DNA from 2 places in the Micromonospora ureilytica genome. Region 2 is predicted to be linked to the other one. Evidence: predicted binding sites of a transcription regulator. Region 2 holds the regulator's gene; the other holds the start of a gene.
What was found. The regulator HrcA, encoded in region 2, represses chaperone genes, less so after heat shock. The targets are predictions, from matches to a motif close to GGTTNGCACNCTCNNNNNGAGNGTGCNAACC.

Region 1 (16,025 bases), 1.0 Mb from region 2:
TCTACCGGCGACTCGTGACGACCGCCGAGCAGAGCCAGGGCGACCTGCTCCGGGGGTTGAACCGGCTGCGCCTCGACCCGGTGTCGTACTACCTGGTCAACGCCGTCGAGGTGGACGGCGGCCCGGCGGTGCGGGCCTGGCTCGCCCGCCGACCGGAGGTGGCCCGGGTGCTGGTCAGCCAGCGTCTGCGCCCGCTGCCGGCCCCGGCCGGGCAGAGCCGGGGCAGCGCGCCCAAGCCCACCGGCCCGGAGTGGAACATCCGCCAGATCGGCGCCGACCGGGTGTGGTCCCAACTCCGGGTCACCGGCACCGGCATCGTGATCGGCAGCTCCGATTCGGGGGTGGACGGCACCCATCCGGCGCTACGAGCCGGGTTCCGCGGCGGGGACGACTCCTGGTACGACCCGTGGGACGACACCCGGAGCCCGACCGACCAGGGCGGGCACGGCACCCACACGGTGGGCAGCGCGGTCGGGCGGGACGGCATCGGGGTGGCACCTGACGCGCAGTGGGTGGGCTGCGTCAACCTGGACCGCAACCTCGGCAGCCCCGCGCACTACCTGGACTGTCTCCAGTTCATGCTGGCGCCCTTTCCGGCCGGCGGCGACCCGTTCACCGACGGCCGTCCGGAGCGCGCCCCGCAGGTGCTGACCAACTCGTGGGGCTGCCCGCCCATCGAGGGTTGCGACCAGCGTGTCCTGCGGCCGGCCACCGCCGCCCTGGACGCCGCCGGGATCTTCGTGGTCGCCGCGGCCGGCAACACCGGCCCGTGGTGCGCGTCGATCGACGATCCGCCGGCCCCGTACGCGGACGTCCTGACAGTGGGCGCGGTGGACGCCCAGCGGCGGGTCGCCGAGTTCTCCTCGCGCGGGCCGGTGTCCGGCGGTGCGAACAAGCCGGACGTGCTGGCACCGGGGGTGGGCGTGGTGTCGGCCATGCCGGGCGGCACGTACGGCGCGCTGGACGGCACGTCGATGGCGACCCCGCAGGTGGCCGGGGTGGTCGCGCTGATGTGGTCGGCGAACCCGGCGCTGGTCGGCGACGTGAACCGGACCCGGCAGATCCTCCGGGACACCGCCACTGCGGCGACGCCCACCTATCGCTCCGACAGCCCCTCCGACGCCTGTGGTGCTCCGTCGAACGTGACAGGCGCCGGCCAGGTCGACGCCTACGCGGCCGTTCGCGCAGCCCAGCAGTAGGAAGGTTTCCTTCCTGAAGCGCTGAGCCGGGGGTGCGGCTCGCCACCCGGTGATCTAGGGTCGGCGACCATGGACGCCGAGATCACCGTCACCGAGCTGACCGCCGACCTGGTCCCCAGCGTCGTACAGCTCTGCCAGCAGGCTCTCGACCTGCCCGAGGACGCCGCCGAGGCGGCTTCCATCGTGGACGTGCTCTGGCCCCGGGCCACCGCCGACCGGTCCGTGGTCGGGCTGGGCGCGTACCGGGGTGCGGACCTGGTCGGGGTGCTGATCTGCTCGGTGTCGTCGACCGAGCCGGGGATCGGGCACGTGGACCTGGTGGCGGTCCTCGCGGATCAGCGGCGTCGGGGCGTCGGCCGGGCGCTGCTCCAGCGGGCCGAGCGGGTGCTCGCCGAGCGCGGGGCGACCGAGGTGCTGCTGGCCGGGAATCCGCCGTACTACGCGTGGCCGGGCATCGACGTCCGCTACACGCCGGCGGTCTGCGCCGCCCTCGCGCTCGGCTACCAGCAGGACCGGACCGCCTGGAACATGACCGCGGACCTGTCGTACGACGGGTCGCCGGCACTGCGGTCCACCGAGGCGGCGGAGCGGCGGCTGGCCGACCAGGGCGTCACCGTACGCCGGGCGGAGCCGGCGGACCTGCCGGCGCTGACGGCGTTCGCCCGGTCCACGTTCGGCGGCACGTGGGACGGCGAGTTGGCCGGGTCGGTGGGGCGCGCCGACGCCGGCTGCCACCTGGCGGAGCGGAACGGTGAGGTGCTCGGCTTCGCCGCGTACGGGTCGTCCCGGCCGAGTTGGTTCGGGCCGATGGGCACCGCGCCTGCCGCGGAGGGGTCGGGCATCGGCGGGGTGCTGTTGCGGCGCTGCCTGCGCGACCAGCGGGCGGCGGGGCTGGACCGGGCACAGATCGGCTGGGTGGGGCCGGTGCCGTTCTATTCGGGCAGCGCGGGTGCGTGGATCGAGCGGGTCTTCTTCCTGTACCGGCGAACCCTATCGAGGGCATAACCGGGGCAAACAGGACATAGATCCATTCGCCCGCACCGGCCATCGACGCCCCCTACGGTTTCGGTAGAGGAGGCAGCCATGACCACGGATGACAACCAGACCGAGGACGGCCCGCCGATCACCTGGAAACCGGTCGGCGAACTCCCGGGCCAACTGCCGTTCGACAGGCTCGACTACGGCGACGCCGAACAACTCGCCGAGATGACCACCGACGGCGAGTCGTCGGTGGCCGAGGAGCCGCAGGAGATGGTGGACGCGCCGATCCAACTGCTTCCGCCATACAACCGGGCGCACAAGCGGCGCAACCAGCGCCCACTGCCGACCTGACGACGAACGGGGCGGACCGCGTCAGCGGCCCGCCCCGTTCGGTGTGTCGGAACTGGACTCAGAAGTCCATGTCCCCGCCACCCGGGCCAGCCGGGGCAGCCGGGGACTTCTCCGGCTTGTCCGCGACAACAGCCTCGGTGGTGAGGAAGAGCGCCGCGATGGAAGCGGCGTTCTGCAGCGCCGAGCGCGTCACCTTGGCCGGGTCGATGATGCCCGCGGCCAGCAGGTCGACGTACTCGCCGTTGGCGGCGTTCAGACCGTGACCCGCTTCGAGGTTACGGACCTTCTCCACCACGACGCCGCCCTCAAGGCCGGCGTTGACGGCGATCTGCCGCAGCGGGGCGTCCAGCGCGACCTTGACGATGTTCGCACCGGTCGCCTCGTCGCCGACCAGGTCGAGCTTGTCGAAGGCGGTCTTGCCGGCCTGCACCAGCGCGACGCCACCACCCGGGACGATGCCCTCTTCGACGGCGGCCTTCGCGTTGCGAACGGCGTCCTCGATGCGGTGCTTGCGCTCCTTGAGCTCGACCTCGGTGGCCGCGCCGACCTTGATCACCGCAACGCCGCCGGCCAGCTTGGCCAGCCGCTCCTGCAGCTTCTCCCGGTCGTAGTCGGAGTCGCTCTTGTCGATCTCGGCCCGGATCTGGTTGACCCGGCCCTGGATCTGCTCGGCGTCACCGGCACCGTCGACGATGGTGGTCTCGTCCTTGGTCACCACGACCTTGCGGGCGCGGCCCAGCATGTCGATGCTGGCGGCGTCGAGCTTGAGGCCGACCTCCTCGCTGATGACCTGGCCACCGGCGAGGATGGCGATGTCGGTCAGCATGGCCTTGCGGCGGTCACCGAAGCCCGGCGCCTTGACGGCGACCGACTTGAAGGTGCCACGGACCTTGTTGACCACCAGGGTGGCGAGGGCCTCGCCCTCCAGGTCCTCGGCGATGATCAGCAGCGGCTTGCCCGACTGCATGACCTTCTCCAGGATCGGGAGCAGGTCCTTCACCGACGCGATCTTGCTGTTGGCGATCAGGATGTACGGGTCGTCGAAGACGGCCTCCATACGCTCCGGGTCGGTCATGAAGTAGGCCGAGATGTAGCCCTTGTCGAAGCGCATACCCTCGGTGAGCTCCAGCTCAAGCCCGAAGGTGTTGCTCTCCTCGACGGTGATGACGCCTTCCTTGCCGACCTTGTCCATCGCCTCGGCGATGATCTCGCCGACGGTGCTGTCGCCAGCGGAGATGGAGGCGGTGGAGGCGATCTGCTCCTTGGTCTCAACGTCCTTGGCGAGCTTGGACAGCTCCTCCGAGACGCTCAGGACCGCGGCCTCGATGCCCCGCTTCAGGGCCATCGGGTTGGCGCCAGCGGCCACGTTGCGCAGGCCCTCGCGAACCAGAGCCTGGGCCAGGACGGTCGCCGTCGTCGTGCCGTCACCGGCAACGTCGTCGGTCTTCTTGGCGACCTCCTTGACCAGCTCAGCGCCGATCTTCTCGTACGGGTCCTCGAGCTCGATCTCCTTGGCGATGCTCACACCATCGTTGGTGATGGTGGGGGCACCCCACTTCTTCTCGAGCACGACGTTGCGGCCCTTGGGGCCGAGCGTCACCTTTACGGCGTCGGCGAGCTGGTTCATGCCACGCTCGAGGCCGCGGCGCGCCTCTTCGTCGAACGCGATCATCTTTGCCATACGGCGTTGTCCTCCTGGACACTCACGGCCACCCGAGTGTGTGTCCCGGATGGGCCGCCTGGTGTACGCATTTGGGACGTCGCCACCAGGCGACGACGACGTCCTTCGGCCGGGCCGGATAGCCCGCGACGACCGGCCATGTGTCGCCCCGGCGTCTCCACGCCGGTGCAACCTGGCCCCACCGTCCCGACCATTGGCACTCACGGTATGCGAGTGCCAATGACTTGTTTAGCACTCTCCCCTGCCGAGTGCAAGCACGATGCCGCCGCTCAGCCGAGTTCCGCGGCCAGCCCTGCGGTGTTCACCGGTGCCTCATGGGCGCGCTGCTCCGCGTACGTCACCAGCAGACCGATCATCTGGGCGAGGTGGGCAGGCAGGGCCAGCACGGCGGTGATGCCGATCACCACCACCACTCCGGCGGCGGTACCCGCCGAGGCGAACGGGTCCGTTCCGAACGGCGAGGTGCCCAGCCCTTCCAGAACACCGGGGATCGCTGTGCCGACGAAAACCGCCAGGACCACCAGGGCCACCCGACCGAGCAGCAGGCCGAGGCGGTCGTGGAACATCCGGAACGACCGACCGATCGGATTGTGGCGTTCGAAGAGGTAGACCGGGCCGGCCATGCTCAGCGCGAAGCCCAGGTAGATGCCCGGCAGCACGCAGAAGCAGAAGCCGACGCCGATCAGCAGGCTGACCAGCAGCGTCCAGCCCCACAGCCCGAGGGCCCGCCGCAGGCCGTAGCGCAGCGCCGACTCCAGGCTGGCCGGCTGACCGGCCGCCTGTTGGGTGATCACCCAGGTGCCGGCGCCCCACCCGACGCTCTGTACCAACCCGACCAACAGGCTGCCACCAATCAACACGACCAGGAGGCTCAGCAGATCGGCGGCGAAATTGTCAGGCAGCACCGGGCTCGCGCTCGATCCGGCCTGGGGGGCCCAGTTCGCCGACGGGTCAAGCCCGAGGGAGAGCACCGAGAGCACCGCCGCCGGCAGCACCTGGGTGAGCAGCATGATCGGCACCAACTGCCGCCAGCCTCGGCGCAGCGCTCCCGCGCACCTGTTGAACCAACCGCCGAGGCCCGCGCCGGGCGGCGTGACCAGGGCGTCGTTCGGGTCGAACCCGTAACCCGGCGGGTACCAGCCGACCGGCGGCCCCGGATACCACGGCTGTCCGCCGTAGGGACCCGACCCGGGCGGGTAGCCCTCGGTGGGCGGGAACGCCCAGCCCTGCGGCGGCGGGGCCGCACCCCAGACCCCCTGCGCGGGATCCCAGCCGGGCGGCGGGCCGGCGTGGCCGGAGGGTGGGCCGGCCGGGGGCATGCCCGGCCCCCAGCCGGGCGGCGGGCCGGAGGGGCCGGGGGCGCCTGCGGGCGAGGACGGGTCGGAGGGGTCCGGCTCCCCCGACCCGGAGGACGGAGTGGGCGGGGGCGGCTGGTCGGTCATGAACGCTCCTCGGCATCGGCTGGAACGGTTCACGATCTTCCCGGGTGCACGCCCCTACCGCAGCCCCGACTCACGCGGCCAATCGGCCAGGAAGATCAGCCGATGACGCGCACGTGCTCTGCCTGCGGACCCTTCTGGCCCTGGGCGATCTCGAACTCGACCCGCTGACCGTCGTCCAGCGCCTTGTAACCGTCCATTTCGATCGCGGAGAAGTGGACGAACACGTCCTGACCGCCGTCGACGGCAATGAAGCCGTAGCCCTTCTCGGCGTTGAACCACTTCACGGAGCCCTGTGCCACGGTGCACTTCCCTCACTCTGCGCGGCGTGCCTGACCAGGCGCGCGGCACGGCCGAGCGCCCCCGGACCACCGACTCAGCGATCGATGACCGCCATTGAAGTGGTGACCGAAATCGCACGCTACACGAGGAGTGACGGCCGCGCACGGCCACAAATCGGACACACGTCGGGGGTGCCCAATTGTGTCCATTCCCTGTGGTAGGCATGCGGACATGACCACCGAACTGGGCTCGCCGGCCCTGCGGCTCGCCGAGATCCGCCGGGTCCGGCCGGAGGACGCCGCCCGGATGCGGGCGCTGCGCCTGGAGATGCTGGCCGACGCGCCGTTGGCCTTCCTGGAGACCCTGGCGGACGCGGCGGCCCGACCGCACAACGAGTTCGCCGCCCGGGTCGCGTACACCTCGGCCGGTTCCACAAACGCGCAGTTCATCGCGGACCCGGGCGGCCGGCTTGTCGGGCACGCCGGTGGCACGACCGCCCCGAACGAACCCGGGCTGACCGTGATCTACGCCGTGTACGTCACGCCCACCTGGCGCGGCAGTGGCCTGGTCGGCGAGCTGATCGACGGGGTGGCCGCCTGGTCGCGAGCCTGCGGCCGACCGGAGCTGCTGCTGGAGGTGGTGGTCGGCAATGACAGCGCCTACCGCGCCTACCAGCGCCTGGGCTTCGAGGACACCGGCGTACGGGTCCCCCACCCGACCATCCCAGCCCTGAACGAGCTACAGATGCGCAGAACCGCCTAGAGCCGTGCCCACGAAGGGTTTCCGGGGCAGCCCGACCCGCGCAGGGATCAAGCCAGACCGCCCGGAGCGGGTCGGGCTGCCCCGGAAACCCCCAACCGCAACCAAAGATCAGACGTGCCGCCGAGACTGCACAATCCGGAAGCGGTTCGAAACGTAAGCCCCATCGGTCAACGCCGAGTTCGCCGCCGCGTTGGCTCCGCTGCCGTGGAAGTCGGAGAACGCCGCCGACTGGTTGACGAAGACACCGCCGGTGAGGTTGCAGGACAGGTGCACCCCGACCTCTACCGCGACCGCCTCGGTCGCGTCCAGCACCGCCTCGTCGGTCGAGTAGACCCCGGCGGTGAGCGCGCCCTTCTCGCCGACCGTCCGGCGCAGCAGCTCGAGGCTGTGCGCGGTGGAGTCGGTAGCGATGGCGAACGAGATCGGCCCGAACCACTCCCGGCCGTACGTCTCCGCGTCGTCCGCGGTCAGCTTCACGATCGTCGGGGTACGCACCACCGCGTCGGCGTACGACGGGTGGGCCACGGCCCGCGACTCCAGCACCGGCTCGCCGACCTTGGTCACCTCGGCCAGCCGTTCCAGCACCCCGTCGTTGACGATGGCGCCGGTCAGCTCCACACCTCGGGCCGGGTCGGCGGTGAGCTTGCCGACGGCGGCGGCGATCCCGCCGGCCACCTCGTCGAAGCTCTTGTGCCCCTGGTCGGTCTCGATGCCCCCGGCGGGGATGAGGATGTTCTGCGAGGTGGTGCACATCTGCCCGCTGTAGAGGGTCAGCGTGAAACCGAGGTTGCGGCACATGCCGGCGAAGTCGTCGGTGGAGTCGATGACGACCGTGTTGAGGCCGGCCTTCTCGGTGTAGACCGACGCCTGCCGAGCGTGGGTCTCCAGCCAGTCGCCGTACTCGGTGGAGCCGGTGAAGTCGACGATCCGGATGGAGCGGTGCAGGGCCAGGTCGCTGGCGAGCTTCTCACCGGGCGCCTCGGCCGCCAGCATGATCAGGTTCCTGTCGAACCCGGCCTCGGCGAGCACCTCCCGGGCGTACTTCACGGTGATGGCCAGCGGCAGCACCGCGCGCGGGTGCGGCTTGACGATCACCGGGTTGCCGGTGACCAGCGAGGCGAACAGCCCGGGGTACGAATTCCAGGTCGGGAAGGTGTTGCAGCCGATCACCAGCGCCACCCCGCGCGGCACCACGTGGAACGTCTTGGTCATCCGCAGCGGGTCACCCTTGCCGGCGGCCTTCTCCCAGCCTGCCGTGCCCGGGTGCCGGGTCATCTCGGCGTACGCGTACGCCAGCGCTTCCAACGCCCGGTCCAACGCGTGTGCGCCGCCGGCCTGGAAGGCCATCACGAACGCCTGCCCGCTGGTGAACTGCACAGCATTGGCCAGCTCGAAGATGTGCTTGTGCAGCCGGTCGAGGATCTCCAGGCAGACGCCCACCCGGGCCTGCGGGCCGGCGTCGCGCCAGGCCGGCAGCGCCGCGGAGGCGGCGTCGACCAGCTCGCCGGGGCCGGCATGCGGGTACCGCACCGCCAACTCCACCCCGAACGGGCTCGTCTCGGTGGCGACCCGTGCGCCCGCGCCGGGCTGGTCGAGCGGAAAGTCACCACCGAGGTACGCCTCGAAGGCGGCCTTACCGTCGGCGGCGGCGGTCTCGCCGTACACCCGGGGGCTGGGGGATTCGGGGTAGGCGGACCAGTAGCCCCGCTCCGTGATCGCGGTCAGCGCACGGTTGAGGGTGTCGGCGTGCCTGTCGTACAGGGGATGCGGGGTCTCCGTCATGCCCGCAATCATGCCTGAGGACCCACCGCGAGCAGTAGCGCCGATACCTGTCAGAGGGTGAGCTGCCAGTCGGTCCAGGAGTCCACCGGGCGGAAGCCGAGCTGTTCGTTGATCGCCACCATGTGGCTGTTGCTGGCGGCGTTCCAGGTGTCGATCACCTGTATCGCCGGCTCGTGGGTGAGCAGGTGGTGCAGGTTCTCGGCCTTGGCGATGAGGCCGAGCCGGTGGCCACGGTGGGCCGGGTCGACGATGGTGATCTGCTGGTACGCGTGCCAGTCGGCGGCGGCGCCCACGTCCAGCAGCGTCCAGGCGACCAGCCGACCGGACGCCTCGTGCCGCATCCCGAGGTGGTAGCGCCGCCGACCTCGGGCATCCAACGCCCGTTCGTTGCCCCGGATGCGCTCGGCGTCCACCTGCTCCGGCTCCCACTGCACGTCGCCCATGGGCGCGTCCATCAGCAGCCGGCCGTCGAGGTAGGCGATGTCGGTGACGTACTCCGGTGGGGTCGTCCCCTGCCAGCAGACCGACTGATAACCCTCGGCTCGCGGGCGGGCCTCGGCGAGCGCCGCCCGCAGCGCGACCCGGTCGATCTTGTCGACGTCGAGCCGGCGACGCACCTCGGCGAGGGCGGGTTGGGCTCCGGTCGCGGCGGCGAACGCGTCGCCCGCCGCACTTCTGGCCGGCCCGCCGGGCAGCGCGGAGACGGCCATCGCCACGACCCGCTTGCGGCCGTGCTCGCGGAGCAGGCGCACCCCGTACTCGTGCAGGGCCCGGCCGATTCCCCGGCGCCGCAGGTCCGGATGCACCAGCAGCTCGGCGGTGGCGTTGTCGGGGTTGTCGAGCTGCGGCAGGTCCAGTTGGAGGTAGCCGGCCGGCACGCCGTCCAGTCGGGCCAGCGCCCAGAGCGACCGGGTGCCGGGCATCGGCGTGTGGAACAGCGCGTCGAAGCGACGCCGGCAGAAGGGCGGGAAGTCCGGCAGATCGACGTCGTTGACGGCCGATCCGATCCGGTACGCCTCGTCGACCGAAGCGTGGTCGGCGCCGTCGAACGACGCGATCGTGATGCTCATGCCGCTGAGCGTGCACCCGGGAAAAGCGATCGGGCCAGCGATTAATCGCTGGCCCGATCGAACGTGGTCGGGAGGGACACTCGCACAACGCCTCCGGCGTTGGGTCGCAAGAACTTCAAAAGTCTTCGGCGAAATGCCCTCCCGCACGGAGCATCTTGCGCCGTCCGGTTCCTGCCGTCAAGTCCGTAGCGGCGGGTTTTCCACACTCACAGCGAAAACCCAGTTACCGACTGATCCACTCGGACCCCCGGTTCAGCCGAGGAGACCGGCGTCGCGGGCGGCGCGCAGCGAGGGCTTGATGTGGTGGGTCGGCCCGACCTCGCCGGCCACCGCGTCGATGGTCTTCAGACCCTCGCCGGTGTTGAACACGACGGTCTCGGCCGTCGGGTCGAGCCGACCGGACTCGACCAGCTTGCGCAGCACGGCCACCGTCACCCCACCCGCGGTTTCGGCGAACACCCCTGTGGTACGGGCCAGATCGCGGATGCCCGCACGGATCTCGTCGTCGTCGGCGTACTCCATCCAGCCGCCGGTGCGGCGGACCGCCTCCAGGGCGTAGAGGCCGGCCGCCGGGTCGCCGATGTTGAGCGACTTGGCGATGCCGGTCGGCTTGACCGGGATGATCGTGTCGGTCTCGGCGTGCAGGGCGGTGGCGATCGGGTTGCAGCCGGCCGACTGCGCGCCGAAGACCTTCCAGCCGCCGGCCGGCGCCTCGACCAGGCCGATCTCGACCAGCTCGGAGAACGCCTTGTCAATCTTGGTGAGCAGCTCGCCGCTGGCCATCGGAATGACCACCTGCGCCGGGATCCGCCAGCCGAGCTGCTCGGCGACCTCGTAGCCGAGGGTCTTGGAGCCCTCCGCGTAGTACGGCCGGACGTTCACGTTGACGAACGCGGTGTCCTCGAACTCGTCGGTCTCCACCAGTTCGCCGCAGAGCCGGTTGACATCGTCGTACGAGCCGTCGATGGCGACCAGCTCACCGCCGTAGACAGCTGTGGTGATGACCTTGCCCTGCTCCAGGTCGCTGGGGATGAAGACCACCGAGGGCACGCCGGCGCGGGCGGCGTGGGCGGCCACCGAGTTGGCCAGGTTGCCGGTCGACGCGCAGGCGAACCGGGTGAAGCCGAGAGCCTTGGCGGCGGTGAGCGCCACCGAGACGACCCGGTCCTTGAACGAGTGGGTGGGGTTGGCGCTGTCGTCCTTGACCCAGAGCGGCGCGGTGATGCCCAGTTCGGCGGCGAGGTGCGGGGCCGCCACCAGCGGGGTCAGCCCCGGGTCGAGGGTGACCCGGCTGGCCGGGTCCTGACCGGCGGGGAGCAGGGCGGCGTACCGCCAGATGTTGTTCGGGCCGGCCTCGATCTGTTCGCGGGTGACGGAGGCCAGCGCGGCGGTGTCGTAGTCGACTTCCAGTGGGCCGAAACACTCGTAACAGGCGTGCTGGGCGGCGAGCGGGTAGCGGGCCGAGCAGGCACGGCAGACCAGGGCGCGGGCGGGGCTGGCAGAGGTGTCAATGCCGGAGGTGACGAGCGTCGACGTCATGTCGAGGTCCTCTCATCTTTCCCCGCATCGCACGGTGCGGCGGGGACGGAATTGGCACCTGCCCCGCGGGTCGCTCAGCGGTGAGCGCGCGGGGTGGTTGCCGGGGCGTCGTCGGGCCGTATCCCTCAGCCCCTCTGGATGAGGTATTCAGTTGTGCCGTCGAGTCTAGGACAACGCTGTCGGCCGCTGCCACCGCTGTTCCCAGGGAGTGGGTCAGCGGGCACTCACGGCCACGGGGTCGGTCACCGCGATCGGGTCCGTTACCGCGCCGGGCTGGGGCAGCGACGTGGTTCGGGGCCGGGCGGCGAGGTTCGCGGCGATCAGGGCGGCGATCGTGATGGCGGCCCCGACCAGTTCCACCGGCTCGGGGCGGTAGCCGCGGGCGATCTGCACCGCGAAGGTGGTGACCGGGACCAGGTTCATGAACAGCGCGGCGTTGGCGGCGCCGAGTCGCTGCACGCCGGTGTTCCAGGCCAGGACCGCGATCACGGCGCCCACCAGCACGGCGTACGCCAGCTGTGGGGCGACCGCCACGAGGTCGGCGGCGGCCGGCGCGTGCTGCCAGCCGACGGCGTCGGCGCCGATGCTCAGGACGAGCATGGCGGCCGTGCCGGCGAGCGCGGTCAGCGTGGTGAAGCGCAGCGGTGACCATTCGCCGAACCGGCTGGCGCCGTGGGTGTAGATGCCCCAGCCCAGCACCGCGCCGATCATCATCAACCCGCCGAGGCCGAACTGGCCGAGCCCGGCCAGGCTCCCGCGCGTGATCACCAGGCCGACTCCGAGGAGCGCCACCAGGGAGAGGGTCAGCAGGAGCGGCTTCGGGCGTACGCCGTCGCGAGCCCAGCGGACGAGCTGGGTGATCACCGGAGTGGTGGCCACGAAGAGTGAGATCTGCTGCGGGGCGGCGTGTTCGAGCGCCAGGTTGGTGAGCAGGTTGAAGCCCGCGAAGCCGACCACCCCGAGCACCACCACCTCCAGCGCCCGGCCACCGTGCCGCAGCGCGCCGGCACCCTCGCGCAGCAGCAGGATGGCGACCAGGACGACGGCGGCCAGCAGGTAGCGCGCGGTGGTCAGGTTGAGCGGGTCGACCCGGTTGAGCGCGCTGGCCAGGATCGGGAACATCACGCCCCAGCCGAGCACGGCGACCAGTGGGTACGCGGTGGCGCGGGATCGCATCGGCAACTCCAATGTTCGAGTATCGTCGAACCAACGACACCGACCATAGGGTGTTGTTCGATGATTGTCGAACAAGGGTTACACTGGTCACATGGAGCCGCACGAGCCCGACCTGACCGCCGTACCGGTCACCAACGTGTTGGCCGCACTCGCCGACGACGTGCGGCTACAGATCGTCCGGGCGCTCGCCGAGGGCGGCGAGTCCCCCTGCGGCAGCTTCGACTTCGGCGTCTCCAAGGCGACCCGCAGCCACCACCTGAAGGTGCTGCGCGAGGCGGGCCTGACCCGGACCCGGGCCGCCGGCACCAGTCGACTGGTCCGACTCCGCCGGGACGAGTTGGACAAGCTCTACCCCGGCCTGCTGGACGCGGTCCTCACCCAACGCCCGCCGGCCTGACCCCGCCCCGCCCTGGCCTGGCCCGCCCTGACCCACCCCGGCCGCAGCCGACGGCGGCGGGTGGGACCTGCCTCAGGCGCTCGCTTTGGAGCTGAATCGTCTACGACATCAGCGGAGAGGCGCAGCCCGACGGGGCGCGTAGGCCCGCCCCCGCCCGGCGCGCCGCCGAAGCCGCCTCGTTGAGGCTTCGGCGACGCGTGGCACGGGCGCGGTCAGACGGACACCGCGTCGGGCTCGGCCGCCGAAGCCGATGCCAATGCCGAGGGGGTGCCGGTGCGGTGCCTGGCGAGCAGCGTGTCGAGCGCCCAGGCGCCCGGGCCAAGGGCCGCGACCAGCAGGAACGCCCAGCAGAAGAGCGCCGCCTGCTCGCCTCCGTTGTGCAGCGGAAGCAGAGCGTCCGGCTGGTGCACCACGAAGTAGGCGTACGCCATCGAGCCGGAGGCGAGGAGCGCGGCGGGTCGGGTGAAGAGCCCGACCAGCACCAGTACGCCGCAGACCAACTGGATCAGGGCGGCCCACCAGCCCGGCCAGGTGCCGAGCGGTACCGCCTTGCCGGTCATCGGGTTGCCGCCGAACAACCCGAACACCGAGGACAGGCCGTGCAACGTGAACAGCAGGCCGATCACGATGCGGAACAGGGACAGGGTCGGCCCGCCGAGCCGAGAGACGTTCATGACACCTCCATCGAATGGAATGGATGAAGCCCGTCCATCGTGAGGCACAAAGACATCGAAAATCATAAGTTCCTTGCTGGTGGGAAAATCCCCCCTGAAAATGGTATGACGATTCACCACCCCGCCCCGCCCGCTCTCCGCGATCTTGCATTTACTGTCGCGGCATAGCGGGCACTCCACGCATATCGGCAACCGAAACTGCAAGATCGGCGCGAGCGGGGGCCGGGGCGGGCGATGGTTTGGGTTCTTCGTGGGTGAGGATCGACGGATGATCTCTCGGGGGACAGCGGCGCGGCGACGGAGCAGCACGGCGTCCGCGACGGTCACGGTGTTCACGGCGGCTCTCACACTCGGCGCGTGTCTACCTGGCGACCATCGCGGCCAGGGCGGCCCGGACGGCCCGCGACCACCCACCACGCCCACCACCGCCGCCGCAAGTCCGTCGGGGAGCGTCGACCCGCTGGCCGAGTGCCCGGCCAGCGGCGTTCGGATCCGGTCGACCGGTGGAGACGCCGCGATGGGCCTGCGCGCCCTGGGCTTGGAGCTGGTCAACTGCGGCGAGCGCCCCTACCAGCTCAACGGGTACCCGGTGCTGCACGTGTTCGACGAGGAGCGCGAGCCGATCATGCTGCGGGTGGTAAACGGCGCCAAGGAGATCACCTCCGGCTTCGACCAACCACCCCGGCCGGTCACCCTTGCCGCCGGGGAGCGGGCCACCGCGGTGGTGCTCTGGCGCAACCTGGTCACCGACTCGACAGTGGTGGCCACCAACGGCGAGTTCCTGACGGTGGCACCCGCCGCCGGGCAGCCGGCCGAAGAGGTCGACCCGGACGGGCCGATCGACCTCGGCAACACCGGCCGGATCGGCGTCAGCGCCTGGAAGAAGGCCGATCCGTCCACGCCGGTGCCGACCCGGCCGGCCCCGCCGCCGGCGCCGAGCGCGGTGCCGTCGTCGGTGAGCCCACCCGACAGCGTGCTGTGAGCCAGCCCGTTACGACGTGATGTCCTTGCGGGTGAAGCGCCAGAACGCCAAGCCCCAGAACAGTGTCGCGTAGCTGATCGCCGAGATGCAGCCGCGCACCACGTCGTCGGTCTGCACCGGAGTGGACAACAGGCCCAGCCAGGCGGTGCTGAAGTGGGTGGGCAAGAAGTCGCGCAGCGCGCCCAGGGCGGTGATCTGGTCCAGGATGCTGGACAGGATCCAGAGCAGAACCGCGCCACCGACCGCGCCCAGCGCGGCGTCCGTGATCACCGACAGCAGGAACGCCAGGCCGGCCACCACCAGCAGTACGACCGCCAGGTAGCCCAGCACGGCCAGCAACCGGAGCAGCCCCTCGGTGGGTTCCAGCTCGGCGGCGACAGTGCTGCGCAGCGGCGACCAGCCGTAGCGCAGGGTGCCGGCCAGCAACGCGGTGCCGGCCAACAGCAGCAGGGCCAGTCCCGAGTACGCGAGCGCCACCACCAGCTTCACAGTCAACAACCGCGCCCGGGGCACCGGGATCGCCAACAGATACCGCAGGCTGCCCCAGCTCGCCTCACTGGCCACCGTGTCGCCGCAGAACAGTGCGACGACCACCACCAGCAGGAACGACGCCGACACGAAGATCGAGAACAGGGTGAAGTTGAGCCCGCCGGAGGTGGCCAGGTCGACAAGGCTGGCGAACTCGTTGTTGCCGTTGTCGTCGTCGCCACCGGAGTTGAACTGGAACGCGATCAGGATGATCAGCGGCAGCAACACCATGAACCCGAGCGCCAACTGGGTTCGCCGCCGGGACGCCTGTCGACGGAACTCCGCCGCGAACGGCATGGTGGCCGACGGTCGGTAACCACGGGCCTCCCCCGCGTCAGTAACAACCATCACCGGTCACCGCTTCCCCGAGAGTTCTCGCCCACCAGGGCGAGGAACGCGTCCTCCAGGCGCCGCCGAGGCACCACCCGGTCCACCCCGATGCCGGCGCGCACCAGCTCTGCCACCACCTCGCTGCGGGCCGTGCCGTTGGTGTCGACCACCAGTTGGCCGTCGCTCTCCGGCAACACGCGAACCCCGTGCAGCCGGTCCAGCACCGCCCGCGCCGCCACCGGGTCGGTGACGTCGAAGAGCACGCTGGGTGACTCGCCCACGATTTCCTCCACCGGCCCGGACGCCACGATCCGGCCCTTGTTCACCACCACCGCGTGCGTACACGTCTGCTCCACCTCGGCCAGCAGATGGCTGGAGACCAGCACCGCCCGGCCGTCGGTGGCGTACCGCTGGAGCACCCGGCGCATCTCGGCGATCTGCGGCGGGTCGAGCCCGTCGGTCGGCTCGTCCAGGACCAGCAGTTCGGGGAGGCCGAGCATGGCCTGGGCGATGGCGAGACGCTGGCGCATGCCGTGGCTGTAGTTCTTGATCCTCCGGTGCACGGAGTCGCCCAGCCCGGCGATCTCCAGCGCCGCGTCGAACTGGGCGTCCTCCCACGGCCGTCCGGTGGCCCGCCAGTACGCCTTCAGGTTGTCCAGACCCGACAGGTGCGGCAGGAAACCCGGCCCCTCCACGAGCGCCCCGATCCGGGACAGCACCGGCGAGCCGGGCACCAGCCGACGACCGAAGACGTAGATCTCCCCGGCGGTCGGCTGGGTCAACCCCATCAGCACACGCAGGGTGGTGGTCTTGCCGGCCCCGTTCGGTCCGAGTAGACCCACCACCTGACCC
Region 2 (16,025 bases):
CGGGCGTCGCCCGGGGCCTACCTGCGGGTTCTGCGCGAGGGGGAGGTCGGCGCGGGCGACCCGGTCGAGGTGGTGGACCGACCCGCGCACGGTGTGACCATCGGCGAGGTGTTCCGGGCGACCAGCCTGGAGCCGGAGTTGTTGCCTCGGCTGCTCGACGCGGAGGGCCTGCCGGAGCCGATCCGGGAGAAGGTCCGCCGGCGGCTGAGGCGCTGACCGTCACCGACGCGACGCTCAGCGCACCAGGACGTCCTCGACGGGGCGGAGAGGGCTGCCCACCCGGCAGGCGGCCCTCCAGGAACGTCGGGCCGGGCGGCGGACTTGCCCGTATTGTCCCCAACGGGGGCGTGCGGCGGGGACCGGGTGGAGCGCGATGTCGATGGCAACGGAGGGCGGTGCCGCAGCGGCGTCACCCACCGATCCGGACTTCAAGCGTCCGGCGTTCCTGGAACTCTTCTTCGACCTGGTCTACGTCTTCGCGCTTGTCACCTTGGCGACCACGTTGGCCGAGAACCTGACCTGGACCGGCGCCGCCGAGACGCTGGTGCTGCTGCTCGCGTTCACGATGATCTGGGCGTTGACCGTGTGGGGGGCGGACAGCCTCGACCTGGAACGCCCGTCCGGGCAAGGGCAGCTCATCTGGGTGGCGGCGGCCAGCCTGCTGTTGGCCGCGGCCGCGGCCGATGCGTATGGCGATCACGCGCTGCTCTTCGCGGTCACGTACGTGCTCATCCACGCCAGCACCTCCGTCTACTACTCCCTTGTCGCCCCGAGCAGGACCCTGCTTCCCAGCATCATCCGGATCCAGATCTGGGAGGGCGTCGCCGGTGTCGGCTGGATCGGTGGGGCGCTCGTCGGAGGCTCGGGCCAGTTGCCGATCTGGGCCCTCGCGGTCGTCGTCGAATACTCGGCGGCCGGGTTCGGCTGGCCGGTGCCGAGGATCGGGCACTCACGAGCGCGCGACTGGCGGCTGGCCGGGGGACGGGTGGCCGAGCGTTACCGGCAGTTCGTCATCGTCGCGCTCGGTGTCTCGATCTTCGTGACCGGAACGACCTTCAGCATGAGCGAGTACACGATGGAACGGGCCTGGGCGCTGGCGGTGGTGTTCGGCACGGTGGTGCTGATGTGGCGGATCTACATCTACCGGGCGGGTGAGCTGCTGACCGAGGCGATCGCCCGGTCGTCCAACCCGGGGCTGCTCACCCAGTCCGCCGCGGTCACCCATCTGATCATGGTGGCCGGAATCGTCGGCGCGGCGGTCACCAGTCACCTCGTGGTGAGCCGCCCATGGGGCGAGACCCCGCCGTCGTGGGCTGCGGTAATCCTCGGTGGTCCCGCGTTGTACCTGGTCGGTCGGGGCGTACTCGACTTCACCGTGTTCGGGCGAATCTCGCGGTCCCGGTCGGCCGGGCTGGTGCTGCTGGCGTGCGTGGCGCCGGCCACGCCCCTGCTGCCGCCGGTGCTTGTCGCGCTGCTCGCCATGACAGTGCTGGCGCTGATCGCCGCGGCGAACCTGGTGAGCACCCGGCAACACGCACGTACGCCGGCGCCGCCGATGCTGCGCTGACTCGGTACGACCCTCGCGGACGGCCCTTCATCGTGCTGGCGCGGTGGCCCCGACCGGGCGGCCGCGCGCGGCCAGCCCTTCCCCGACCAGAGTGATCAGCAGGACCAGGTTCGCCAACACCAGGCCGGTCAGGGGCGGGAGCAGGAGTGTGGCGGGTGCCATCAGGGCACACAACGCCACGATCGCCAGCACCCGGGACCAGAGGATCCGGCCGGTCACCACGGCATCGAACAGGACGCTGCCGAGCAGGAACAGGATCGGTCCGCCGAGGGTGGCGACCATCAGCTCGACCGGGTCGTGGCCGGACGGCCGGTCGATGATTATCGAGGTGCTGGTCGAGACCAACACCACCCCGGCGACCATGACCAGATGGCTGTACGAGGTGGAGGTGCCGGAGCGGACCCGTTCTACAGATGCGACGCTAGGTGGCGCCAGGATCCGCTGGACCCGCTGGAAGTAGAGCTGGAACAGCAGGACCGCGCTGACGAACGCGACAGCGGCGGTGGCCACCGCGCCGGCCGTGAATCCGCTGCCGGCCAGCCCCGTGCCGGTGCTCAGGATCAACTCGCCGAGCGCGACGATGAAGATCGCCCGGTGCCGCTCGGAGAGATGCACCCCGGTGAAGATCTGGCTGGCGAGCTCGGTGCGCCCCAGCCCCGGCGTCGGCCAGCCGGCCCGGGCCGAGCCGAGGTCGACTGCCACCGCGAGCGACCAGAGCACCAGTCGAGCGGTCTCGTCCACGAACACTCCGGCCACCCAGGGTGTCACGGTGACGCCGAACCAGAAGAACACCCGGATGCTCCTGGCCTGGATCGGCCGGTTCACTCGGGTGCCGGGGATCAGGACGGCGTCCCGGACCAGGTGAATGCCGAAGTACGCCGCGACGAAGAGCCACCCGTAACGGCCGAAGGCGTACGGCGTCGCGATCGCCATCAGCAGGGTGCCGAGCATGACCAGCAGGACGGTCGCCTGGATGATCGGCAGTCGGGGGTTGAACAGGTCGGTGAGCCACGCGGTCAGGACCCAGACCCACCAGGCGGCCAGCAGCAGGACGGCGGTCTGCGCCGCACCCCGGACGGTGAGGTGCTCGGCCAGGCTGGCGGCGAGCCGGGAGAACATGAAGATGTAGATCAGGTCGAAGAAGAGTTCCAGGAAGGTCGGGTACTCCGGCTCGCCGCGGCGGCGGAGGATCCGGGGGAGCGGAGCGGACGTCACTGCGGCTGCCTCCTGTGCCACCCCGCGCCCTGGACGGCGGCGCCGCGCCCAACTCCGCGCACCCGCCACGCTACCGACAGTGCGGTGGCCGGTGGCCCGTAACGCGCTCTCCGGGAGCGGACGTGGAACGGCCCCCTGCCATCGTTCAGCGGTGGCAGAGGGCCGTTCTACGAGCAGGGGATCAGCGGAGCCAGGGGATGTTGCGGTCGAGCAGACCGCGCTCCTTGAGCTCCTTGCGCAGCGGGATCTCGTCGTCGACGTACCCGTCCCAGTTGATGCCCCAGTAGTTGGCGGTGTGGGTGCCCTCACCGATCAGCTGGCGCTGCACGGGGGTGCGGTTGCGGTACCACTCGCCGTTCAGGTCGGGGTGCAGCTCGTCCAGCGGACGGATCCACCGGTAGGTGTAGCCGACGAAGAGCATCTTGCGGGTGATTGTCGACAGGTTCGTCGACCGGGAGTGCCACTGCCGACGGTCGAAGATGAAGGCGTCGCCCGGGTTGGCGGTGATCTCCACCGTGCCCTCCGGGTCGGGGTTCTGCACCGTGAGGTCCGCCGGCCGGGGCAGCGAGTTCTTCAGGTGGCTGCCCGGGATGACCTTGGTAGCGCCGCGGCCGGTCTCGGAGAGATCCGACAGCACGTACGCGACCTTCAGCGAGAACATCGGCCGGGGCAGGTTTGGGTCCATCGTCTCCGGGTCGGAGTTCTGCCGGTACCCGTCCTGGTGCCAACCCCAGTACGGCTTCTCCGGCTCGGCGGCCGGAGGGGTCACGTCCAGGTGGTTGTGGTGGGTGTAGATGTTCCAGCCGGCCAGCCCCCACATGTACGGGAAGGCGATCGGGTGGGTCAGCAGCTCACCGAAGAGCTCGTCGCGCTCCAGGAAGCCCAGCAGGTGCAGGGTGCCGTCCTTCTTGGTGGTGCCCTTCGCCTGCTCCTCCGCGTAGACGCGGTCGACCGCCGCCTCCAGCGCCGCCCGGTGGTCCTCCGTCAGGACGTTGCGCAGCAGGAGGAAGCCCTGCTCGTGGAACTCCTTGCGGTCAGTGTCGCTGATCGGTTCGTAACCGGTCCGGTCGCCGTAATCGAACACCGCGTCGTACCCCTCCCCATGAGGTGAAACCTTTTCTGGCACAGGCCGCCGATCGTAACGCGGTGGTCCAGGCGTCGGGGAGGGCGTGGTGCGGGATTTGGCCGCAGTGGGACCCCACGCAGCGAGAGAAACGCACAGAGTGAGATCGAGGTGATCAATAGCTCGATTTGATGTTCATTGCCCGATTGTGCGGTGACTGCCGGTTAAGAGATCCGGGTCGGTCAACCCTCGTTGAACACCTCGGCCACGACCTGGCCGGCGGGGCTCTGCGGGCCGTCCACCCGGTCCCACGAGCCGCCGCGGGCGGTCCACTCCAGGTCGCCGAAGCGGACCCGCTTCACACCGTGGTCCTGGGCGTGCGACACCAGCCAGTGCGCATAGCGCCAGCCGTCGCGTTGGTCGCCCGGAGTCACCGCCAACCCGGTCGGGTTGGTCGGGTCGGTGCCCTTCAACCCCCAGTCCAGCACGAGGTTGCGGGTAAGTTGCGCGGCCGCCGCCGCGCCGTGCATCACCGGGGTGCGCCCCACCGTGCAGGCGACCGCGCCGCTTGCGTCGCCCATCAGGGCCCGGCTGAGCACCTCGGAGTCGTCGGCCCACTTCTGGTACGCCTCGGGGAACGCCGAGCGCTGCACCCGCTGGGCGGCATCGGTGACGCGCATCTTCTCCCAGCCGCGCACCTTCTTGAGCGCCGCGTAGAACCGGTTGGCCGCGTAGCGCGGGTCGCGGATCTGCGCCGGGGTGCCCCAGCCCTGGCTCGGTCGCTGCTGGAACAGGCCGACCGAGTCGCGGTCACCGTCGGCGAGGTTGCGCAGCCCGGACTCCTGGTAGGCGGTGGCGAGCGCGACCACGACGGCCCGCTCGGGCATTCCGCGCTTCGCGCCGATCGCCGCGATGGTCGCCGCGTTGGCCATCTGGTCGGCGTCCAGCGCGACCCTTCCGTCGGCCTGCACTGTGCACTTCCGTGCCACCAGCGGCAACGTGAGGTTGTCGCCGACCTGCCGTACGACGAGCCAGATCGCGATCACGGCGACGAGGATGAGCACCACTCCACCCGCCACGGTTGCCCGAGTTCGCACCCACACCCCCAGATCGACAGTCTGCCAAGCGTACGTCCCCGCAGGGCGTCTCCGGGTCGTCCGAGCGGTTCGGGCCCACCGTGGCCGACTCCGACCAGTTCGGGGTCAGCTCCGCTGTCGCGTGCCGGTTGGCGACGTTCCCGCTCCGGTCGCGATCTCACCTGCCGCCGCGTTCTGTCTCCGGCCCGGCGCAGGGCTGTCGTGAGCGTCACCCGGTAAGCCGTAACGGGAAGCGATTGACCGGTCAAGGACTTAGCCCTGTTGACATGTCAATCCGACCTACCACCCATAGCCGGGCGCGTTGGTCCCGAACGAGGAGGACTTCCATGGGAACGCTCGATGGCAAGGTCGTGCTGATCACCGGCACCGGCGGTGGTCTGGGCCGCGTCGCGGCGCTGACCTTCGCACGCGAGGGCGCGAAGGTCGTCGGGGCCGACCTCCAGGTCGCCGGTAACGACGAGACTGTCGAACTCGTCCGCCGCGCCGGCGGGGAGATGACCGGCATCGCGCCGGTCGACCTCACCGACCCCGAGCAGGTACGCAAGCTCGTCGACGACGCTGCCGCCGCCTACGGCGGGCTCGACGTGGTCTACAACAACGCGGCCGCGCTCCGCTTCGGCCCGATGCCCGACTTCTCGGTGCGGGACTGGCGCTACACCATCACCGGCGAACTCGACATTCCGTACTTCGTGTCGAAGTTCGCCTGGCCGCACCTGGTCCGGCGCGGTGGCGGCGTCATCATCAGCGCCGCCTCCATGGCCGGGATGATCGGCGGCCACGTCCCGCCGATGGTCGGTCACACCGCCGCGAACGCCGGCATCATCGGCATGACGCGACAGCTCGCGCTCGAAGGCGCGCCCCACGGGATCCGCGCGGTGGCGGTCAGCCCCGGGCCCACCCTCACCCCGGCCAGCGAACGCGACCTCGGTGACAACCAGGAGGCGCGGGACGCCATCACCGCCAAGACGCTCCTCAAGCGCTTCGCGCGTCCCGAGGAGGTCGTCGAGCTGGTGGTCTTCCTCGCGTCCGACCGGGCGTCGTACATCACCGGGGCGAACTACCCGGTCGACGGCGGCGCGACCGCCTGGTGACCCGGCCTTGGGGCGCCGCCGCTCCCGGTGGCGCCCCGGCCGTCAGCCGTCGATAGCGGGCACCCAGCGCGCGGGTCGACGTTCGCGGAACGCGGTGACCCCTTCGCGCCCCTCGTCGGACAGGAAGTAGCCGGTCGAGACGGCGGACAGCCGGGCCAGGTCGGCGCGCAACTCGGCGGTACCTGGTCGGCGCAGCAACTCCTTCGCGCCGGCCAACGCCCCAGGTGCCCCGCGCACCAACGAGTCGCAGTAGCCCCGTACCGCGTCGTCCAGCCCGTCCGCCGGGACCGAGGCCGTGACCAGGCCGATCTCGGCGGCGCGGCGACCGTCGAAGGTGTCCCCGGTCAGGTACAGCTCGGCGGCGGCGCGGGGGTGCAGCCGGGGCAGCACGGTCGCCGAGATCACCGCCGGGATCACCCCGATGCGTACCTCGGTGAATGCGAAGGTCGCCTCGTCGGCGCAGACCGCCAGGTCGGCGGCGGCGATCAGGCCCAGCCCACCGGCCCGCGCCGGCCCGCCGACCCGGGCCAGCACCGGCTTCGGGCACTCCCAGAGCGCCGCGAGCACGTCGCCCAGCATCCCGGCCGGCACCGTCCCGCTGGCGTACGCCGCGGCGGTCTCCTTCAGGTCCGCGCCGGAGCAGAAGACCGGGCCGGTGTGGTCGAGCACGATCACTCGGACCGCCTCGTCGGCCACCGCGTCCGCCAGTCCGGCCAGCAGTTGGGTCATCAGGCCGGTGGAGAGCGCGTTGCGGTTGTGCGGGCTGTTCAGGGTGAGGGTGGTCACCCCACGGGCCGTGGCGACCCGCACGAGGACGTCGGGAGAGGTCATGCCGGGCACACTAGTGGCCATGCCCGGCGTCCTTCCAGATGGTGAGACCGTCCCCGTCGACGGATCGTTGCCCGCCACCGCCACCGCTGCGGTCGGCGCGCGCGGCTTCGGCGTGTACGTGCACGTCCCGTTCTGCGCGAGCCGCTGCGGCTACTGCGACTTCAACACCTACACCGCCTCCGAACTGGGCGGTGGCGCGAGCCGCGAGGGGTACGCCGACACCGTCCTGGCCGAGCTGACGCTGGCCGCCCGGGTGCTCGGCGACAACCCGCCGCCCCGGGTCGACACCGTCTTCGTCGGCGGGGGCACGCCCACCCTGCTCCCCGCCGACGACCTGGCCCGCATCCTCGACGGCATCGACCGCACCTGGGGGCTGGCCGCCGACGCCGAGGTGACCACCGAGGCCAACCCCGAGTCGGTCACCCCGGAATCGTTGAAGCTGCTGCGGGCCGCCGGCTACACCCGGATCTCGCTGGGCATGCAGTCCGCCTCCCCGGGGGTGTTGGCGATCCTGGATCGCAAACACAGCGCCGGCCGGGCCACCGCCGCCGCCCTGGAGGCGCGCGACGCCGGGTTCGAGCACGTCAACCTGGATCTGATCTACGGCACCCCGGGGGAGCGGGCCGAGGACTTCGCCGCCTCGCTGGAGCAGGTCGTGGCCGCCGGAGTGGACCACGTCAGCGCGTACGCCCTGATCGTCGAGGACGGCACCCGGCTCGCGGCCCGGATGCGGCGCGGCGAGCTGGCGTACCCCAGTGACGACGTGGCCGCGGACCGCTACCTGGCCGCGGAGGCCGCGCTCGACGCGGCCGGGCTCTCCTGGTACGAGGTCTCCAACTGGGCCAGTACCGAGGAGGCCCGCTGCCGGCACAACCTGCTCTACTGGACCGGCGCGGACTGGTGGGGGCTGGGGCCGGGGGCGCACAGCCACGTCGGTGGGGTGCGCTGGTGGAACGTGAAACACCCCTCGGCGTACGCCCAGCGGTTGGCCGCCGGCGCGTCTCCCGGGCTGGCCCGGGAGGTGCTCACTGTCGACGAGGCGCACATGGAGGACGTGATGCTCCGGCTGCGGCTGGCCAGCGGCCTCCCGCTGGCGGTGCTCGACGCCACCGGCCGGGCCGGCGCCGAGCGGGCGCTGGCCGACGGGCTGCTGGCCGCCGACGAGTACGCCGCCGGCCGGGCGGTGCTCACCCTGCGCGGGCGGTTGCTCGCCGACGCGGTCGTCCGCGACCTGCTGCCCTGAGTGGCCCGCTGCCCCCGGACCGGGGGCAGCGGTGTTCCAGACCGGCCGGGGGAGCGGCCGGCCCGGCTCACTTGATGAAGTTGGCAGTCATCGGGTAGCGGTACGGGGTGCCCTCGTTGGCCTTCACGCCGGCGATGATCCCGAACAGGATCTGGATCACCACGACGGCGATGCTGGGCAGGAAGAGCAGGCACCAGCTCACGAAGAGCAGCACGAACGCGATGACCGACCAGAGGATCTGGAAGTTCAGGGCGGCGAGGGCCTGCGCCCGGACGGTCGGCGACTGCTGGCCGCGGGTCAGGTAGGCGATGAGCGGGGCGACGAAGCCCAGCGGACCGAAGCTGACCAGCGCGCCGAGGGCGCCGCCGAAGTGCGCGACGAGCGACCAGGTCTTGTCCTCGTTGTTGGCGTAGCCGCCACCGGGGCCGCCGTATGCCCCACCGGCCGGGTAACCGCCGGGTGGGGGATAGCCCCCGGGCGGCGGATAGCCGCCTGCCGGAGGGTAGCCGCCTGACGGCGGTTGGTCACCGGTGGGCGGCGGATAGCCACCGGCCGGGGGATAGCCGGCCGGGCCGGGTGCCCCGGACAGTGGTGCGGTGGGCGGCTCGGACGACGGGAACGGGCCTGGGGAGGTGGGCTCCGGCGGGTAGTTGCCGGGGTCGCCCGACCCGGGAGGGCGAGGAGGTTCAGTCATGGATGTCACGGTAAGGGCCGGTGGCAACGCCGCACCAGAGCGACACCGCCCCGCCGTGCGGGCCGATCAGCCCAATGGGGTGGCATGGGCCGCACCGACAGGTGGTCGTTGATCATCGCGTCGGCGGGCCTGCCGACGTAGACTGGCACTCGTTACAGTCGAGTGCCAGGACGGCCCGGCCGGCCCACGGCGCCGGCGGCCGACGTGCGACAGGAGGTGCGGAGGATGGGTCTCGACGACCGGAAACTCGCAGTGCTCCGCGCCATCGTCGAAGACTACGTCTCCACCCAGGAGCCGGTCGGCAGCAAGGCGCTGGTCGAGCGGCACCAGCTCGGGGTCTCCCCGGCCACGGTCCGCAACGACATGGCCGTGCTGGAGGAGGAGGGCTACATCCGGCAGCCGCACACAAGTGCCGGCCGGGTGCCCACCGACCGCGGCTACCGCCTCTTCGTCGACAGGTTGTCCCGGGTCAAGCCGCTCAGCCCGGCCGAGCGCCGGGCCATCGAGCGCTTCCTGGTCGGTGCTGTCGACCTCGACGACGTGGTGCACCGCACGGTTCGCCTGCTCGCCCAGCTGACCCGTCAGGTCGCCGTCGTGCAGTACCCGAGCCTGGCCCGTTCCTCGGTGCGTCACCTGGAGCTGGTGCCGATCTCCACGACCCGGCTGATGCTCGTCATGATCGCGGACACCGGGCGGGTGGAGCAGCGGCTCGTGGAGCTGCCCGGCCCGGTGCCCGCCGACGACGTCACCGACCTGCGCCGACTGATCAACGAGAAGCTCGCCAACGCCCGGCTGTCCGAGACGCCACCGTTGGTGCAGGCGCTGGTCGAGGAAGCGCCGACCGGGCTGCGCCCGACCATGACCACGCTCGCCACCGTCCTGCTGGAGACACTTGTCGAGCGGCACGAGGAACGGATCGCGCTCGCCGGCACCGCCAACCTCACCCGGGGTGGCCTGCTCGACTTCCAGGGCTCCCTGCGGCCGATCCTCGAGGCCCTGGAGGAGGAGGTCGTGCTGCTCAAGCTCATCGGTGAGACCGAGCCCAGCACGACCCGGGTGCTGATCGGCGACGAGAACGAGTTCGACAACCTGCGCGCCGCCTCGGTGGTCAGCACCGGGTACGGCCCGGGTGCCACGATCGTCGGCGGCCTGGGGGTGCTGGGGCCCACCCGGATGGACTACCCCGGCAACATCGCCACGGTGCGCGCCGTGGCACGCTACGTGGGCGAGTTGCTGGCCCAGAACTGATTGGTCAGGGCCGATGCGGCCGGCTGCGGCCGCCGACCGGCGCAACGCGAGACGAACATGAGGACACGGAACGCAGTGGCCAGGGACTACTACGGCATTCTCGGTGTGAGCCGGGAAGCCTCCGATGACGAGATCAAGCGCGCCTACCGCAAGCTGGCGCGCCAGTTCCACCCGGACGTCAATCCGGACCCGGAGGCTCAGGAGAAGTTCAAGGACATCAACGCCGCGTACGAGGTCCTCTCGGACGACCGGAAGCGGCAGATCGTCGACCTGGGTGGCGACCCGCTCGCCCCGGGTGGCGGCGGCGCCGGAGGTCCGGGCGGCCCCGGAGGCGCCGGTCCGTTCGTCGGTTTCCAGGACATCATGGACGCGTTCTTCGGCGGTGCGGGAGGTGGCGCCCGTGGCCCACGGCCGCGTACCCGCCCGGGCGCCGACGCGATCCTGCGACTCGAACTCGACCTGCACGAGACGGCGTTCGGCGTGGAAGCCCCGATCACCGTTGACACCGCTGTGCTCTGCACCACCTGCTCGGGCGCCGGCACGGCCGCCGGCACGCACCTGGCGACCTGCGAGGCGTGCGGCGGCCGGGGCGAGGTGCAGTCGGTGCAGCGCACCTTCCTCGGCCAGGTGGTCTCCGCCCGGCCGTGCACCGTGTGCCAGGGCTACGGCACCACCATCCCGCACCCCTGCCCCACCTGCGCCGGCGACGGTCGGGTTCGTACCCGCCGCTCGCTGACCGTCAAGATCCCGGCCGGCGTCGAGGACGGCATGCGGATCCGGCTGGCCCAGCAGGGCGAGGTCGGCCCCGGTGGCGGCACCGCCGGTGACCTCTACGTGGAGATCCACGAGCGCCCGCACGACGTGTACTCCCGCAAGGGCGACGACCTGCACTGCCGGGTCACCGTGCCGATGACGGCGGCGGCGCTGGGCACCCGGCTGACCATCAAGACGCTGGACAGCGAGGAGACCGTCGACGTCAAGGCCGGCACCCAGCCGGCCAGCACGCTACGACTGCGCGCCCGGGGCGTGCCGCACCTGCGCGGCACCGGCCGAGGCGACCTCTACGTGCACCTGGACGTGCGGACTCCCACCAAGCTCGACCCGGACCAGGAGAAGATGCTGCGCGACTTCGCCAAGACCCGTGGTGAGGAGGTCGCCGAGCTGTCCAAGCAGGGCGGCTTCTTCTCCCGGATGCGCGACGCGTTCAACGGGCACGCCTGAGGTGTCCGCTCCGCTCTTCCTGGTCGAGGCGCTGCCCACCGGCGACGCGCTGACCCTGGACGGCCCGGAGGGGCACCACGCCGCCACCGTGCAGCGGCTGCGCGTCGGCGAGGAGTTGCTGCTCGCCGACGGGCGGGGTGGCACGGCCGCCGCCGTGGTCACGGCCGTCGGCAGGGGCACCCTTGAGGTCACCATCACCTCCCGGGGGTACGCGGACGCGCCGGTCCCCCGGATCGCGGTGGTGCAGGGCATCGCCAAGGGCGACCGGGGCGAGCTGGCCGTGCAGGCGATGACCGAGGTCGGGGTGGACGAGATCGTGCCCTGGGCGGCCTCACGTTCGGTGGCCCAGTGGCGCGGCGACCGGGGCGTACGCGCCCGGGAGAAGTGGGTGGCCACCGCCCGGGAGGCGGCCAAGCAGGCCCGCCGGCCGTGGCTGCCGGTGGTGGCCGGTGCGCCGGACGAGTCCACAGCCACTGTGGCCCGCCGGATCGCCGGTGCCGCCGCCGGGTTCGTGCTGCACGAGGAGGCCGAAGACCGGCTCACCACCGCCGAGCTGCCCTCCACCGGTGAGATCGTCCTGGTGGTCGGCCCGGAGGGTGGCATCGCCCCGGCCGAGCTGACCGCCTTCGCCGAGGCCGGCGGGCGACCCGTACGCCTCGGGCCGGCTGTGCTGCGCACCTCCACCGCCGGGGTGGCGGCCCTCAGCGTGCTAGCCACCCGCCTCAACCGCTGGTAGCCCCACGCCGCGCGTCCTCATCGAGATCTTGGAAGGAAACGGCCCCTCCAGGGGCGCTTTCTTTCCAAGATCTTGTCGGAGTCGGCTTCAGCTGCGCAGGTAGGAGGCGCCGTTGAGGTCGACGATCGTGCCGGAGGCCCATTCGGCCTGTGGTGAGGCCAGCCAGTGCACGGCGGCGGCGATCTCCTCCGGTTGGCCCACCCGGTCGAACGGGCTCTGCGCCCGGATGGCCGCGCCCCGCTCGCCGCGCAGGTGCTCGGTGGTCATGTCGGTCGCCACGAAGCCCGGTGCGACGGTGGCGACAGTGATGCCGTACGGCGCGAGCGCCACGGCGAGGGACTGGCCCAGCGCGTTCAGCCCCGCCTTGCTGGCGCCGTACGCCGGCTGCTCCGGCTCGCCGCGGAACGCGCCACGGGACGAGACGTTGACGATCCGCCCGCCGCGTTCGCGCATGTGCTGGGCGGCGCACCAGGTGACGTTGCCGGCGCCGGTCAGGTTGGTCTCCAGCACCTGCCGCCAGCGCTGCTGCCACTGCTCGTACGAGGTGCCGAAGATCGGGTGCGGGTCGTCGCGGTCGCCGTACGTCCCGGCGTTGTTGACGAGCACGTCCAACCCGCCGAGCAGCTCGGCGGCCCGGTCGACCATGGCCCGGACCGCGTCCGGATCGGTGAGGTCGGCGCGGACCACCACGTGCCCGTCGCCGGGCAGCTGCGCGCGTAGCTCCTCGGCCGCGTCGGCGGAGTCGCGGTGGTGGATGGCCACCCGGTCGCCGCCGGCCGCGAACGCCTTCGCCACCGCGCGGCCGATCCCGCGCGAGGCCCCGGTCACCAGTACCGCCCGATCCGTCATGCCGGCCATCCTGCCTCAGCCGCACCCGGTGTCCTTACACTGCCCCGATGGGATCCGACTGCCTGTTCTGCCGCATCGTCGCCGGGGAGATCCCGGCCACAGTGGTCCGGGAGACCGACACCACCCTCGCCTTCCGCGACATCGATCCGAAGGCGCCGGTGCACGTCCTGGTCATTCCGAAGGAGCACTACGCCGACGTCGCCACCCTCGCCCAGGGTGACCCGGCGCTGGCCGCCGACGTGCTGGCGACGGCCGCCGCCGTGGCCGAGGACGAGGGCCTGCTCGGCGACGGTTTCCGGCTGATGTTCAACACCGGCGCGTACGGCGGGCAGGAGGTGTTCCACGCGCACGCGCACCTGCTCGGTGGTGCGCCGCTCGGCCCGATGCTCGCCCGGAACCTCGCGTGACCCTAGGTGCGGCGCCCGACGTCCGGGCGGATGAGCACCTGGGGCGGTTGGTCCGGCGGGTGCAGGCCGAAGCCCGGGTGCCGGCGGTGTCGGCGGCGCTGCACCGGGCCGACCGGCCGCTCTGGAGCTGCACCGTCGGTGCGACCGGCACCGACAGCCCGTTGGGGCCGGGCACCCAGTTCCGGATCGGCTCGGTCACCAAGACGTTCACCGCGGTGCTGGTCCTGCAGTGCCGCGACGACGGCCTGCTGGACCTGGACGACCCGGTGGGCCGGCACCTGGACCTCCCGGCGCACGGCGAGCTGACCGTACGCCGGTTGCTGTCGCACACCGCTGGCCTGCAACGTGAGCCGTTCGGCGATATCTGGGACAGTCTGCGCGTACCGGACGCCGACCAACTGGTCGCGGAGCTGGACCGGGCCGAGCGGGTGCTGCCGACCGGCCGGCGGTTCCACTACTCCAACCTGGGTGTGGCCGTGCTCGGCCAACTCGTCGGCCGGCTCCGCGGCGGAGGCTGGGCCCAGGCACTCACCGAGCGGATCCTGACGCCGCTGGGGCTGACCGACACCACAGTGACCCCACGGCCGACGGCGGCGACCGGTTTCCTGGTCGACGCGTACTCCGACGAGGCGCACCCGGAGCCGCCGACCGACTTCGGCGCGGTCGGCCCGGCCGCCCAGCTCTGGAGCACAGCGACCGACATGGCCCGCTGGGCGGCGTTCCTGGCCGACCCGGCGGCGCTGGACCCGGCCGGCGCGGTCCTCGCCCCGGCCACCCTGGACGAGATGCGCTGGCCGCTGACCACCACCGACGAGACGCTCTGGGGCGCGGGCTTCGGGCTCGGGCTGATCCTGATCCCACAGGGGGAACGGGTGATGCACGTGGGACACGACGGGGCGATGCCCGGATTCCTCGCCGGGGTGTACGGCCGCCGCGGAGGCGACGGCACGGCCGGCGCGATGGGCGCCGCCGTGCTCGGCTCGTCCGGCACGGCGACCGAACTGTTCGACCTGTCGCACCGGTTGCTCGCCGCGGCGGTCGAGCACGACCCGGCCGAGATCGAGCCCTGGCGACCCGGCGCACCCGCGCCGGCGACCCTGCGGGGTGCGCTCGGCCGTTGGTGGGGCGAGGGCTCCGAGTACGTCTTCTCCTGGCACGACGGCACCCTGCGGGCGCGCGGGGTCGGTGACCCGGCCGGACGGCCGCCGGCGATCTTCACCCCGTCGCCGGACCAGCCGGACGTGTTCCGCGTGGTCTCCGGTCGGGAGGTCGGCGAGCTGCTGCGGCTGACCCGGGACGAGGCCGGCGCGGTGGTCCGGATGCACTGGGCGACGTACCGGTTCACCCGCCACCAGGAGACCTTCGACAGGTACGACTTCCGGGCCGGGAGTTGATCGCGGCCAGCGGAAATGGGCGAGATGCGGCAGGCGTTGAACCGATACGATGGGTGTAACGTCCGCACGCCAGGCCAGCAGGCCGGCGCCGAGATCGAGAGCAGGTGGCGCAGGGCCCTTCGGCCCAACCTATGACCGGCACCCCACCTCCCGGCCCGCCCCGGGTGCAGACCAAGATCACCGTGCCCGACCCGAAGATCATGGTCAATCTGCTCGGCGCAGGCGACGAGATCCTCAGACTCGTCGAACGCTCGGTCACCAGTGACGTGCACGTCCGCGGCAACGAGATCACCATCACCGGTGACCCTGCGGACAATGCCCTCGCCGAGCGGGTCTTCAGCGAGCTCCTCGAACTCATCGAGAAAGGCGAGACCCTGACCAGTGACGCCGTCCGGCGTACCGTCGGCATGCTCGAAGAGGGCAGCGCCGAGCGGCCCGCCGAGGTCCTGACACTCAACATCCTCTCCCGGCGCGGGCGCACCATCCGCCCCAAGACACTCGGGCAGAAGAAGTACGTCGACGCGATCGACACCCACACCATCGTCTTCGGCATCGGCCCGGCCGGCACCGGAAAGACCTACCTGGCGATGGCGAAGGCCGTCCAGGCGTTGCAGGCCAAGCAGGTCAACCGGATCATCCTCACCCGGCCGGCGGTCGAGGCGGGCGAGCGACTGGGCTTCCTGCCCGGCACGCTCAACGACAAGATCGACCCGTACCTGCGCCCGCTCTACGACGCGCTGCACGAGATGCTCGACCCGGAGACGATCCCGAAGCTGATGGCCCAGGGGACGATCGAGGTCGCCCCGCTGGCCTACATGCGGGGCCGTACGCTCTCTGACGCGTTCATCATCCTGGACGAGGCGCAGAACACGACGCCCGAGCAGATGAAGATGTTCCTCACCCGACTCGGCTTCAACTCCAAGATCGTCGTCACCGGTGACATCACCCAGGTGGACCTTCCCGGCGGGACGAGCAGCGGCCTGCGGGTGGTTCGGGAGATCCTGGAAAACGTCGAGGATGTGCACTTCTCCCAGTTGTCCAGCTCCGACGTGGTCCGCCACCAGCTGGTCGGGGAGATCGTCGACGCGTACGCCCGCTGGGACGCCGAGCGGGAGAACCAGCAGGCGCAGGGCGTTCACGCCGTGCCTGGGCGACCCGCCCAGGGCGGCCGGGCCGGCCGCCGCCGCTAAAGCAGAGGAAAGCAGTTGTCCATCGAGATCGCCAACGAGTCCGGTGTCGACGTCGACACCGACGCCGTGCTCGCCGTCGCCCGGCACGCCCTCGACGAGATGGGGGTCAACCCCCTCGCCGAGCTGTCCGTGCTGCTGGTCGACATCGACTACATGACCGAGCTGAACCACCGCTGGAT

Region 1: a site for HrcA is predicted at 4,404-4,434, ahead of groL (chaperonin GroEL). Genes of this name have one in related genera too.

What each region holds. Positions count from the first base shown of each region.
Region 1 covers NZ_JADOTX010000001.1:6,024,625-6,040,649, reverse strand. The annotation lists gene IW248_RS27645 (S8 family serine peptidase) at 1-1,199, shown strand, start outside; gene IW248_RS27640 (GNAT family N-acetyltransferase) at 1,269-2,204, shown strand; gene IW248_RS27635 (hypothetical protein) at 2,283-2,531, shown strand; gene groL (chaperonin GroEL) at 2,590-4,212, opposite strand; gene IW248_RS27625 (hypothetical protein) at 4,482-5,654, opposite strand; gene IW248_RS27620 (cold-shock protein) at 5,750-5,953, opposite strand; gene IW248_RS27615 (GNAT family N-acetyltransferase) at 6,165-6,695, shown strand; gene paaN (phenylacetic acid degradation protein PaaN) at 6,804-8,477, opposite strand; gene IW248_RS27605 (GNAT family N-acetyltransferase) at 8,528-9,547, opposite strand; gene thrC (threonine synthase) at 9,800-11,086, opposite strand; SAM riboswitch class I at 11,096-11,231, opposite strand; gene IW248_RS27595 (DMT family transporter) at 11,300-12,262, opposite strand; gene IW248_RS27590 (ArsR/SmtB family transcription factor) at 12,354-12,659, shown strand; gene IW248_RS27585 (DoxX family protein) at 12,872-13,333, opposite strand; gene IW248_RS27580 (DUF4232 domain-containing protein) at 13,602-14,315, shown strand; gene IW248_RS27575 (ABC transporter permease) at 14,325-15,191, opposite strand; gene IW248_RS27570 (alpha/beta fold hydrolase) at 15,191-16,025, opposite strand, start outside.
Region 2 covers NZ_JADOTX010000001.1:7,044,818-7,060,842, forward strand. The annotation lists gene IW248_RS32485 (MOSC domain-containing protein) at 1-216, shown strand, start outside; gene IW248_RS32490 (low temperature requirement protein A) at 374-1,567, shown strand; gene IW248_RS32495 (low temperature requirement protein A) at 1,595-2,782, opposite strand; gene IW248_RS32500 (phytanoyl-CoA dioxygenase family protein) at 2,964-3,866, opposite strand; gene IW248_RS32505 (hypothetical protein) at 4,088-4,948, opposite strand; gene IW248_RS32510 (SDR family NAD(P)-dependent oxidoreductase) at 5,269-6,033, shown strand; gene IW248_RS32515 (enoyl-CoA hydratase-related protein) at 6,076-6,864, opposite strand; gene hemW (radical SAM family heme chaperone HemW) at 6,884-8,107, shown strand; gene IW248_RS32525 (DUF4870 domain-containing protein) at 8,175-8,801, opposite strand; gene hrcA (heat-inducible transcriptional repressor HrcA) at 9,027-10,049, shown strand; gene dnaJ (molecular chaperone DnaJ) at 10,125-11,270, shown strand; gene IW248_RS32540 (16S rRNA (uracil(1498)-N(3))-methyltransferase) at 11,272-12,006, shown strand; gene IW248_RS32545 (SDR family NAD(P)-dependent oxidoreductase) at 12,094-12,855, opposite strand; gene IW248_RS32550 (histidine triad nucleotide-binding protein) at 12,903-13,262, shown strand; gene IW248_RS32555 (serine hydrolase domain-containing protein) at 13,259-14,656, shown strand; gene IW248_RS32560 (PhoH family protein) at 14,788-15,846, shown strand; gene ybeY (rRNA maturation RNase YbeY) at 15,862-16,025, shown strand, end outside.